Regions from separate parts of the Aliivibrio sp. S10_S31 genome, predicted to be linked through region 4. Evidence: predicted binding sites of a transcription regulator. Region 4 holds the regulator's gene; each other region holds the start of a gene.
The links. Region 4 encodes PurR, which represses purine synthesis genes. Its sites were predicted from a motif close to TNANGNAAACGTTTNCNTNA; they were not measured.
Positions count from the first base shown of each region.

Region 1: guaB (IMP dehydrogenase) is a predicted target of PurR. The motif match lies at 1,438-1,457, and genes of this name have one in related genera.
Region 2: pckA (phosphoenolpyruvate carboxykinase (ATP)) is a predicted target of PurR. The motif match lies at 1,727-1,746, and genes of this name have one in related genera.
Region 3: purM (phosphoribosylformylglycinamidine cyclo-ligase) is a predicted target of PurR. The motif match lies at 1,894-1,913, and genes of this name have one in related genera.

Region 1 covers NZ_JAAUWR010000002.1:308,522-311,740, forward strand. The annotation lists gene guaB (IMP dehydrogenase) at 1-1,335, opposite strand, end outside; gene xseA (exodeoxyribonuclease VII large subunit) at 1,544-2,893, shown strand; gene HC728_RS02970 (zinc ribbon domain-containing protein) at 2,886-3,119, opposite strand.
Region 2 covers NZ_JAAUWR010000017.1:33,494-36,712, reverse strand. The annotation lists gene pckA (phosphoenolpyruvate carboxykinase (ATP)) at 1-1,552, opposite strand, end outside; gene hslO (Hsp33 family molecular chaperone HslO) at 1,889-2,764, opposite strand; gene hslR (ribosome-associated heat shock protein Hsp15) at 2,857-3,219, opposite strand, start outside.
Region 3 covers NZ_JAAUWR010000005.1:179,848-183,066, forward strand. The annotation lists gene purN (phosphoribosylglycinamide formyltransferase) at 26-664, opposite strand; gene purM (phosphoribosylformylglycinamidine cyclo-ligase) at 791-1,831, opposite strand; gene upp (uracil phosphoribosyltransferase) at 2,057-2,683, shown strand; gene HC728_RS06430 (uracil-xanthine permease family protein) at 2,836-3,219, opposite strand, start outside.
Region 4 covers NZ_JAAUWR010000008.1:99,255-102,473, forward strand. The annotation lists gene tfoY (DNA transformation protein TfoY) at 1-291, opposite strand, end outside; cyclic di-GMP riboswitch class I at 420-502, opposite strand; gene purR (HTH-type transcriptional repressor PurR) at 767-1,780, opposite strand; gene torD (molecular chaperone TorD) at 2,060-2,707, opposite strand; gene torR (two-component system response regulator TorR) at 2,945-3,219, shown strand, end outside.

The sequences.
Region 1 (3,219 bases), on a different contig from region 4:
TGTTAGGCCCATGCTTGAACGTAAGCCACCCATTTGTTGGTGAACGATCTCTTTTAGACGACCTTTATATGCGATACGACCTTCGATACCTTCTGGTACCAATTTATCTGCTGCGTTATCTGATTGGAAGTAACGGTCTGAAGAACCTTGAGACATTGCACCTAGAGAACCCATACCACGGTATGCTTTGTATGAACGGCCTTGGTAAAGAATCACTTCGCCTGGTGCTTCTTCTGTACCAGCAAACATTGAACCAACCATCACACATGATGCGCCAGCTACGATTGCTTTACAGATGTCACCAGAGAAACGGATACCGCCATCAGCGATGACTGGAATACCGTATTCAGCCGCTGCTGATGCTGCATCTGCAATAGCTGTTACTTGAGGAACACCAACGCCTGTTACGATACGAGTTGTACAGATTGAACCTGGACCAATACCCACTTTAACAGCGCTTACGCCAGCTTCGATTAATGCTTTTGCACCAGCCGCTGTAGCAACGTTACCACCGATAATATCTAAATCTGGGTATGCAGCACGTGTTTCACGGATACGGTTTAACACCCCTTCAGAGTGACCGTGTGAAGAGTCGATTAATAGAACATCTACACCAGCTTCAACTAGTGCTTTAACACGTTCTTCGTTACCTGCACCTGCACCTACTGCAGCACCTACACGTAGACGACCACGCTCGTCTTTACATGCATTTGGTTTACGTTCTGCTTTATGGAAATCTTTTGCAGTGATCATACCGGTTAGTTGGAACTCATCGTTCACTACCAATACTTTTTCTACACGCGCTTCATGCATTTTCTCTTGAACTTCTTCACGAGTAGCGCCTTCTTTAACAGAAGCTAAACGCGATTTTGGCGTCATTACAACGTCAACTTTCTTAGATAAATCAGTTACAAAGCGAACATCACGACCTGTGATAATACCAACAAGTTCATTAGTTTCAGTTACTACAGGGAAGCCAGCAAAGCCGTGTTTCTCTGTTAGTTCTTTAACATCTTGAATAGTTGCGTCTGGACGAACAGTGACAGGAGCCGAAACAACACCAGCTTCAAAGATTTTAACTAGGCGAACTTCTTCAGCTTGCTGTTCAATAGACATGTTTTTGTGGATAAAACCGATGCCACCCTCTTGCGCTAATGCAATAGCAAGACGCGCTTCTGTTACCGTATCCATAGATGCTGAGATCATTGGAATATTCAGAGAAATGTTCTTGGTTAACTGAGTGCGAAGATCAGCAGTGTTAGGAAGAACTGTTGAGTGTGCTGGGACGAGTAAAACGTCATCGAAGGTTAGAGCTTCTTTTGCGATTCGTAGCATTTGCAATATCTCACAACAAAGGTGTTTAAAGGAATAAATCCCACTTTATCGTTTCGCATAATAAAGTGTTTTGGATTTGATATTGCAGACGGATTATACGCATAGCGCAAACGCTTGGCTACACATTTATTTATTTTTAATTTGCAATTACCCCCTTGATATGTATTATATTGCCGCTAATTCCTATAGCCATGTCTAAGGCATTCTGATGTCTCTCGATTCAAATCCTCGTATCTTTACTGTCTCTCGATTGAATGCTGAAGTTCGCCTATTATTAGAGAACGAGATGGGAATTGTCTGGTTAGTCGGCGAAATCTCCAATCTTACAGTGCCTGTTTCTGGCCACTGGTACCTCACATTAAAAGACAGTCAAGCACAAGTGAAATGTGCCATGTTTAAAGGCAATAACCGACGAGTTACCTTTAAACCACAAAACGGTAAACAAGTTCTTGTTAAAGCCCGCCTCTCTCTTTACGAACCTCGTGGTGACTATCAACTTATCATTGAAAGTATGCAACCTGAGGGAGATGGCCGTCTTCAACAAGAGTTTGATCAACTAAAAATGTCACTGGCCGCAGAAGGGTTATTTGCTCAGACAGCTAAGAAGCCCTTACCTGAACAACCAAAACGTGTTGGTATCATTACTTCACAAACAGGGGCTGCCCTTTTTGATATTCTCCATGTATTAAAGCGACGAGATCCAAACCTACCTGTTGTAATTTATCCAACTATGGTTCAAGGAAACGGCGCCGCTATACAGATAGCTCAAGCTATTGGGCGAGCTAACAGTCGTAATGAATGTGATATTTTAATTGTCGGTCGAGGCGGTGGTTCATTAGAAGATCTTTGGTGTTTTAATGAAGAGATTGTTGCGAGAACCATTGCTGCAAGTGAGATCCCAATAGTGAGTGCGGTTGGCCATGAGATTGATGTTACTATTGCTGACTTTGTTGCTGATGTTCGTGCACCTACCCCTTCAGCTGCCGCTGAATTAGTGAGTCGTGATTTATCTGCACAATTACAAACAGTTGCTCATCAGAAGCGCCGTTTAAATAGTGCAATGGAACGTTATTTATCACATCAACAACGCTCCTTATCTGCTTATCAACACCGAATTGAAAAGCAACACCCTCAGATGCAGCTAAACAATCAAAGCCAACGCTTAGATGATCTTAATCAGAGGTTGATGAATCATATTCAGCAGCGCCTTCAACGTCAACAATACAGAGTTGAAAACTTAACGCTACGATTAAACAATTTATCACCAACAAAAAGAATCTCTCAAGATAAATTGCATATTGAAGAACTCAAACGTCGCTTATTAGATTCAATGGATAGAAATCTACTAATGCAACGCCATCAATTAGCTTTAGCAGCAGAGAAACTCGATACAGTAAGCCCTTTAGCTACCTTAATGCGTGGTTATTCCATCACTCACAATCAAGATGGGAAGATCATCACTTCAACAAAACAAGTGGAGTTAGGTGATAACATTACCACTCGTTTTGCTGATGGTGATATTACATCAACGGTAACTAAAGCATCTGAACTTAGCTAATTGCAATTTCAGAAAATTCCGTTTTTGCTCGTGATTTAGACTTAAGTTCATTGCAATCATGACAAAAATAGCTTGCTGCGCCACAAGCATTAAGCTTTTCCATTTCTTTATTACAATCAGGGCAATAAACCACTTTCTTAAAATCTATCTGACAAAAGTCACAATGATAACCCTCTTTCTGCCAACGTAATTCAGATTGGCATTTTGGACATTGATTTTCTTGCATCACTCATTCCTTCTTTAATCGTTCTTATTCAATAATACTCTTTATTCAGTATATTCAAATGATGTGGATCTTCATGCTTATAGGGATCTGATCAGCGATC
Region 2 (3,219 bases), on a different contig from region 4:
TGAAGCGTTGCGCTAAATCTTCCGCTTTGCTGTCCCATTGTAGTGGGTCAGTATAGGTGTCACGAGGGTCAAGAATAGAGGCATCAACACCAGGTAGTGATGTTGGTACTTCTAAGTTAAATACAGGGATATTTTTGGTTTCAGCTTGGTCAATTGAACCATCTAAAATCGCATCAATAATGCCACGTGTATCTTGAATTGAAATACGTTTTCCTGTGCCATTCCAACCCGTGTTTACGATGTAAGCTTCAGCGCCTGCAGCTTCCATACGTTTAACCAATACTTCTGCATATTGTGTTGGGTGAAGCGTTAAGAACGCAGCACCAAATGCAGCAGAGAAAGTTGGTGTTGGTTCTGTAATACCACGTTCAGTACCTGCAAGTTTTGCGGTAAAACCTGATAGGAAGTGATACTTAGTTTGTTCTGGTGTGAGTTTCGCTACCGGTGGTAGAACACCAAATGCATCTGCTGTTAAGAAGATAACTTTTTTAGCGTGGCCAGCTTTTGAAACTGGTTTAACGATGTTATCGATATGATAGATAGGGTAAGAAACACGAGTGTTTTCTGTTTTAGAACCATCATTAAAATCAATAGAGCTGTCGCTACGTACAGTAACGTTTTCTAATAATGCATCACGGCGGATTGCGTTATAAATATCTGGTTCAGCTTCTTTTGAAAGACGAATGGTTTTAGCGTAGCAGCCACCTTCAAAGTTGAAGATACCATCGTCATCCCAACCGTGCTCATCATCACCAATAAGTTGACGTTTAGGATCGGTTGAAAGCGTAGTTTTGCCTGTTCCTGATAAACCAAAGAATACCGCAACATCGCCTTTTTCACCGACGTTAGCTGAACAGTGCATTGAAGCAATGCCTTTAAGTGGAAGTAGGTAGTTCATCATTGCGAACATACCTTTTTTCATTTCACCGCCGTACCAAGTACCACCGATGATTTGAACGCGTTCTGTTAAATTGAAAGCAACGAAGTTTTCAGAATTTAATCCGTGCTTTTCGTAATTAGGGTTAGTTGCTTTTGCTCCATTCATTACCACGAAATCAGGCTCGAAGTTTTCAAGTTCTGCTTCTGTTGGACGAATGAACATGTTTTTCACAAAGTGTGCTTGCCATGCTACTTCTGTAATGATGCGAACGTTTAAACGAGTATCTGGGTTGGCACCACAGAAACCATCAATAACAAATAAGCGTTTACCCGATAGTTGTGTTGTAACTAGCGACTTTAGATCATCCCAAACTGCTGGCGTGATGGCTTTGTTGTCGTTCTTTCCTTGATCTGACCACCATAGCGTATCTTTGGTAGTGTCATCTTTTACGATGTATTTATCTTTTGGTGAACGACCAGTAAATATACCAGTATCTACCGCAACTGAGCCAAGCTCTGTCATTACACCACGCTCATAACCTTCTAAATCTGGACGTGTCTCTTCTTCAAATAGTTGCTCATAGCTTGGATTACGTAGTACGTCTGTAACCCCAGTAAGACCATATTGAGTTAGATCGAGTAGTGCAGCCTTCTTGTGTTCCATAACAGTCATAGGTGCTCCTTAGAGGATTTTGTAGGGATTTTAATATTTCTAATTATTTGTATTCTGCTAATCATGCTAACAACGCGGTAAATTGAAAACAGGGAGATGAATCATAAAATAACCATAAAGTGGTAGTGGTTATTTTATCGCCATCACAAAATAGCAATAGCTCTATTCTACTCTTAATAAAATCGATTGCGCTAGATGTAATTGATTATTATTTAATCAAAATTAAGTGTGGATAAGTGGAATTAAAAGTGTGGTTTATATCAAATTTAGTTATAAAAAAAGCCAACCTAACGGCTGGCTTTTGTAACAGTTTTGCAACTTATTCTATGCAGTAAATTAATGTACTGTATCGTTGCCGCTTGTAGCTTGTTCAAATAGGTTTGCAACATCAATACTGTCGAAATCGTAGCTTGTACCACAGTAATCACAGTGAAGAGAAATCTTCCCTTCTGTTTTAATGATGTCATCAACTTCAGCGCGATCAATCGTTACGATTGCGCCGCCGCTACGTTCACGTGAACAACCACAGAAGAACTCAACGTCTTGAGGTTCAAACAGTTGAACTTTATCTTGGTTATATAGACGGTAAAGTACGTCTTCAGCTGGTAAACCAAACAGCTCTTCATTTTTAATGGTGTCTGTTAGTTGTTCTAAATGTTCGAAGTCATTTTCAGAACCAGTACCATCAGGCATTACTTGCAGTAACATACCAGCTGCGTGAGGTTTGCCTTCATATTCACCTAGACGTAACCATAGACGAGTTTTTAGTTGCTCAGAACGCTCGAAGTAACCTTCAAAACATTGTGCTAGATTTTCACCTTCAAGAGCAACAACACCTTGGTAACGCTCACCATCTTTTGGTGTGATAGTGATAACTAGGTAGCCGCGACCCATTAGTTGGTGCAACGTTGCATCTTCAGCAATATCACCTTCAAAACGAGCAACACCACGTACTTTTTGGTTGTTATCGCCGTTAATTACTGCAAGAGAAACTGGACCGTCACCTTGAAGTTGAAGGGTAATAGAACCTTCAAATTTCAATGTTGCAGTTAATAGTGTGGTTGCAACTAATAGCTCACCCAATAGATTTTGAACTGGTTTTGGGTATTCCTTGCTAGAAATGATTTGTTGGTAAGCATCATCTAGTTGAACTAATTCACCACGAACAGATAAATCTTCAAATAGGTAACGATGCAATGTGTTATTTGCCATGAAATACTCCAGCAATTGTATTAAGGGTTGTCGTTACTCATAGTATAGCGGAGACAACCAGTATAAATAAGGTGTGAGACAGAAAAGCGTATTTATTGGTGCTTAAACTTCATGATATCGCGTCGTTGTTTTTTATCCGGACGTTTATCTGGTCGTGGGCTACCAAGTGAATTGAGTTTGCGTAATTGTGCATTTTCTTCACGGTGCTTAATGCTGTCTTGTGTTTCTTTGTAAAGAGTTTGTGCAATAGGTGCTCCGCGGCGTTGATCGGAAACGATCTCGATGATCACTGTGATCTCTTCATTGTTTCCTTGGCGCAGCTTTATTTCAGCGCCTACTTCCACAATCTTACTTGGTTTTGAGCGCTGTCCATTATATTGAACTTTACCGCCATCAACCATGTTGCGAGCAATTGAGCGTGTTTTATAAAAACGAGCTGCCCAGAGCCATTTATC
Region 3 (3,219 bases), on a different contig from region 4:
AGTTATTAAAGCGGCTTTTTTGCATCTATTCCGTTTCTAGACCGGATAGACCTAATTCGGTACCATCAAGAATCGCTTTCCCATCGACCATGGTTAATCTTTCTTCTACCAACCAATTCGCCACCATAGGGTAAATGACATGTTCTTGGGCTTGTACACGAGATGCTACATCTTCTGTATTATCATTTTCAAAGATAGGAACTTTAGCTTGAAGAATAACAGGTCCACCATCTAATTCTGGAGTGACAAAATGCACACTTGTTCCATGCTCTTTATCTCCTGCATCAATAGCACGTTGATGAGTATGTAATCCCGTGTATTTGGGTAAAAGAGAAGGGTGGATATTGAGCATTTTTCCTTGGTATCGAGTGACAAATGCTTCACTTAAAATTCGCATAAATCCAGCAAGGATAATGACATCGGGTTTGTGAAGGTCGATTAGAGTAGCTAGAGCGTCATCATATAGCTCACGACTGTCATATGCTTTGGCATTTAAAGAATGCACATTAATATCAGCATCAATGGCTCTCTGTAATCCGTAAGCGTCACTTTTGTTTGAGATAACAGCAGCGATACGTGCATTAGGGATTTTATTACCACAAGCATCAATAAAGGCTTGTAAGTTGCTGCCATTGCCTGAAACTAAAACAACAATATTCTTCATCATACCTATCTTTTTAATTTGTAATGAGAACTATTCGAACATAAATAATAGCTATAAAAAAGGTGATCGATTAAATGATCACCTTTTATTTTTTCTTTATGAACCAGGTCAAAGTTTAAAGAACGATTAACGGATCTCTACTTGTTCTTCGCCTTGCTCTGCTGCTGCAATTTCGCCGATAACCCAAGCGTTTTCACCTTCAGCATTTAATAAAGCAACCGCTTGTTCAGCTTGCTCTTTTGGAAGTGCAACAACAAGACCTACACCACAGTTGAAAGTGCGGTACATTTCGTAGGTATCAACGTTACCTTTCTCTTGTAACCAGTTGAAAATAGCAGGCCATTCCCAGCTGTTACCATCTACGACAGCTTTTGTGCCTTGTGGTAAAACGCGTGGAATATTTTCCCAGAAACCACCGCCAGTGATGTGTGAGATAGCATGAATATCATGCTCAGCAATCATCTTAAGCGCTGATTTAATATAGATTTTCGTTGGCTCAATTAGGTGAGCAGCAATAGTTTTGCCATTTAGTTCTTCGTTAAGATCAGCATTTGATACTTCAAGGATCTTACGAATTAATGAGTAACCGTTTGAGTGTGGGCCACTTGAACCTACAGCGATAAGAGCGTCACCAGCGGCAACTTTAGTTCCGTCAATAACGTCTTCTTTTTCTACAACACCAACACAGAAGCCAGCAACATCGTAATCTTCGCCTTCATACATACCTGGCATTTCAGCGGTTTCACCACCAATAAGTGCACAACCGGCTTGAATACAGCCTTCACCAATGCCTGTAACTACTTCAGCAGCAACATCAACATCAAGTTTGCCTGTTGCATAGTAATCAAGGAAGAACAGTGGTTCAGCACCTTGAACAATTAGGTCATTTACACACATAGCAACTAAGTCAATACCAATGGTATCGTGCTTATTTAAATCGAGTGCTAGACGAAGCTTTGTACCTACGCCATCGGTACCAGAAACTAAAAGTGGTTGCTTGTATTTCGTCGGAAGTTCACATAACGCACCAAAACCACCAATGCCGCCCATTACTTCTGGACGACGAGTGCGTTTCACTACGCCTTTAATTCGATCAACAAGTGCATTACCAGCATCAATGTCTACGCCAGCATCTTTGTAGCTAAGAGAAGTTTTGTTGTCGCTCACGGAGGTGTCCTCGCCATAGGTTGGATTTCAAAAATCCGCGCCATTCTAACAGCACAATGTAAAAAGGGAAACGTTTGCGTAAGGAATTTTGCATAATATTTGTAATAAAAAATAATAAACTCGGTAAACGATTTCAATGCTAGTGAATTATTTTCATATAACTTAATTTTTTAATGAAAAAGTATGTATAATTAGAAGGTTTGATTAATGTATCTGGAGTCAGAAATGAAAGTTGTTGAAGTAAAACACCCGCTAATAAAACATAAAATTGGTTTAATGCGCGAAGGCGAGATCAGTACTAAACGTTTTCGTGAATTAGCAACGGAAGTAGGTAGCCTACTTACTTATGAAGCAACATCAGATTTTGAAACAGAAAAAGTAACTATCAACGGCTGGAATGGCCCTGTTGAAGTTGACCAAATTAAAGGTAAAAAAGTAACTGTTGTTCCAATTCTTCGTGCTGGTCTTGGTATGATGGATGGTGTTCTTGAGCATATCCCAAGCGCACGTATCAGTGTTGTTGGTATTTACCGTGACGAAGAAACACTAGAACCTGTACCATACTTCAACAAATTGGCTTCTAACATCGATGAGCGTATTGCTCTTGTTGTTGACCCAATGCTAGCTACTGGCGGTTCTATGATTGCAACTCTGGATCTTCTTAAAGAGAAAGGTTGTAAGCACTTTAAAGTTCTTGTGCTTGTTGCTGCTCCAGAAGGTATTGAAGCATTAGAAAAAGCGCACCCAGATGTAGAGCTTTACACAGCAGCTATTGATGAGAAGCTAAATGACAAAGGTTACATCGTACCTGGTCTAGGCGATGCTGGTGATAAGATCTTTGGTACTAAATAATTTAGTTTAGAAACCAGAAAGAAGAATTAAAAAAAGCTTGATGTGTTAATCATCAAGCTTTTTTATTATCTAGACCCTAGACCCTAGACCCTAGACCCTAGACCCTAGACCCTAGACCCTAGACCCTAGACCCTAGACCCTAGACCCTTAATCTATTTATCTTCTTCCATTTGTGCATTATCAACAACGTGGCTTTCACCTAAGTCATTTGGAAGAATTAAATTCAGAGTAATAGCAACGATACCGCAAAGACTTACACCTTGAAGGTTGAAGTCACCAATACCTACCGCCATACCACCAATACCGAAAACAAGCGTTACGCCAACAATCGTAAGGTTACGAGCCTTATGCAAGTCAACTTGGTTTTTAATCAACGTATTTAGACCTACTGTCGCAATAGAACCAAATAATAAAATCATAATACCGCCCATTACCGGAACTGGAATGGTTTGTAGTATTGCACCTAATTTACCAACTAACGCAAGAACAATGGCACACACAGCAGCCCATGTCATGATTACAGGGTTAAAAGCTTT
Region 4 (3,219 bases):
AACCGCTTGAATCAAAATTGAATCTGGTTCATCCCAACATTCAGGAGATATAGCAAAATATTTTGTTACAACTGGGAATCCACGTTTTTTATAAACGTATGGTTCAAAGCCTTGTTCTTTAAATAAATTAATTGTTTCGTCACTTGCTCTTAAATGAAGCTTATCTTGAACTACAAGAGCAAACATGGTGTCGTCAATGAAGATTCCAAATCCCCCAAACATAGAGCGAGAAGTGATCTTTCCTAGTGAAGATAGTAGACGAAGTGAGTCTTTTAATACTGGTTTATCCATTGCAATAATTCTCGGTTAGTAAGTCTATGTCACTAAACAACTGAGCCCGAGGAAATAGTAGCAAGTTGAAAACTAAGTATTGTTATTTTAACGTAAAAATTAACAAGGGATAGAATCGACCACTTGCCGTCGGCAACCCCGCTACCTTATATAAATACTTAGGCCGGAAGCTTTGCGTCCTACATTTTCATGTAGTTTGCCATGTTCGTGACAAGATTGATGATATAGCAATCAATAAGAAATGTTGGAACAGAAAATTCATAAATGTGATATTAGTTCCAAAATATTTCATCGAAATTTGTTAGGTCGGTTCAACTTTTCTCTTATTTAATACTTTTAATATTGATATTTATAAAAATTCAGAGATCGATAGTCAGTATTTATAGGTTTTTTATTATTGAGAATTAAGATTGAGTTTAGTAAGCATAAAAAAACCATGCTCGTTGGCATGGTTTTTATTATGAAGTCAGGCAAATTATTTAAGGCGATTTAAAACACTGCTACGTGTAACAACCTCTGGTTGCATTTCGAATATACGTCTTTCATGATCTTTATCTTTAATTCGTTCCAACAAAATCTCAACCGCTGTTTTACCTACACGGCGTTTAGGTTGATGGATCGTTGTTAATGGTGGTGAGAAATACGCAGACAATTCAATATTGTCATAACCGATAACTGAAATATCTTCAGGTACACGTAAGCCTGATTGTTGAATCTTACTAATTGCAGCTAATGCCATAATGTCATTAAAACAGAATAGTGCAGTAGGGCGTTTGCTTTCTTCAATAGAAAGAATTTTGTCAACCGCCTTAGATGCAGACGCACACTCAAAATCACCTTCTAGAATCCATTCTGGATTAAAAGATAAATTTGCATCAGCATGAGCTCTTTCAAAACCTCGAACTCGTTCTTTACAAGTCACTTTATCAGCTTGACCTGTGATACATGCAATATGAGTGTGACCATTTTCAATAAGATGCTTCGTCGCTAAGTAACCGCCTTCTTCTGAATTATCAATGATCTTGTCTGTACGCGGGCTATCAGGACCCCAGTCCATAATAACCATTGGTAGCTCGGTGTTTTTTTCAAGTAAGGTCAGTAATTGTTCATTTAAATCTGAACACATTACAAGTAGGCCATCTACTCGTTTTTCCGCCAACATTCTTAAATAGTGTTTTTGTTTTTCTAGGTCGCCTTCAGTATTACACATGAATAGTGTGTAACCTTGCTTGTAACAATAGTTTTCAACACCATGCATTACTTCTGCAAAAAATGGGTTAAATGATTGTGTTACTAACATACCAATAGTACGTGTTGTATTACACTTTAAGCTGCGTGCTACCGCACTTGGAGCATAGTTTAATTCTTCAACTGCTTCCCAAACACGTTTTTGTGTTGCTTCAGCAACAAAGCGCGTTTTATTTATCACGTGAGAAACGGTGGTTGTTGAAACTGCTGCCAGCTTCGCCACATCTTTAATAGTAGCCATATATAAACCTTATAATAGGTAATAAGGGGCTATTTATTTTCCAACAAAAAAGGTGTAGCTCTAAACTAGAAGAACTGATGGAAGATAAATAGGCCCTGGTTAAAAATGAAAAAAACCGCGTAAAATGCGGTTTTCATTTCAATACAAATTTTATCGTTTGCGATCACATTTTATCTTTAAAGCATAGTGCAAACAATTACTGATTTAATAAATTTTGATATTGCTTTTGATTTATATCACATATTTTTTAACATAAATAATAAAAGCAATTATCTTATATTATTCGCCAGCAAGAAATTTCACATCTAGCTTTAGGAATGTAACAAGTAAGCCTGTTACTGCAGCATAGAAACCAAATTTATCTCTTTCGATGCAAATTTCATTAAATCGAGGTGTCCAACTTAACAGTTGCTCATTAATAAAGGTTAGTTGAGCATTCATATAAGTTTCAAATTCATCTTCAGAAGCTTGCTGATTTGTCATCACAATTAAATTACCTAAAAAATCTAATTCAATGGCAATGTGGTCAGCAGGCTCATTAAATTCAGCTTTTTGTGCAATATTGTATTTTGTAAGCCATTCACGCATATCTTGAGCAGGTTTTGCGTTTAGTAAACCTGATTTATCAAGATACATAGAAGCGTACGGTAGCGCACTACTTTTATCTGAGCCTAAAAAGGCATCACAAAAATCAGCAGAAAGTTCAAGTTGTGCATCTTCACGACCTTGCACGGCATTTAATTTTTCAATTAATGCATTAACTGAATCACTTAGTTCTGGTGTTTCAGCTAAATTAGATAGAAAAGTACGTACTTCAAAACTGCCATATTGCTCAAGTTGTTCTGTCGTTAATTCTGCTGATAATAGGCTAGATAGCCACCAGTATATTTCAGCGCGTTGCTCATTAAACGCAGTAAGTTCGTTCATTTATCTTATGCTCCAAAAAAATTATTCCTAAATTGTACTGGATAAGTATGAAAAGGAATAGCACCTATCATTAACAGGGTGTATAAAGATGTTTGTAAAGGTTAAAGCTCAATTTTTATTAATAATTGTTTTGAATCAAATAAAATACAGAAATATCAATTGAGAATTGGCATTATTACAGATTATGAATAGAATAAGATAAGAACTATCCAAATAACCAAAAATAAAGAGAAGATTATGAGCTATCACATTTTAGTTGTTGAAGACGAAGTGGTAACTCGCTCTAAACTTGTAGGCTACTTTGAAGCCGAGGGATATCAAGTGAGCGAGGCTGAAACAGGTGCAGAAATGCGTTCTATTTTAGCTGAACAAAAAGTTGATTTAATTATGCTTGATATAAACCTACCAGGAGAGGACGGTTTATTGTTGGCGCGTGAATTACGTAGCCAATCCAATATTGGTATTATTTTAGTAACAGGACGTACAGATAGTATTGATCGAATCGTTGGCCT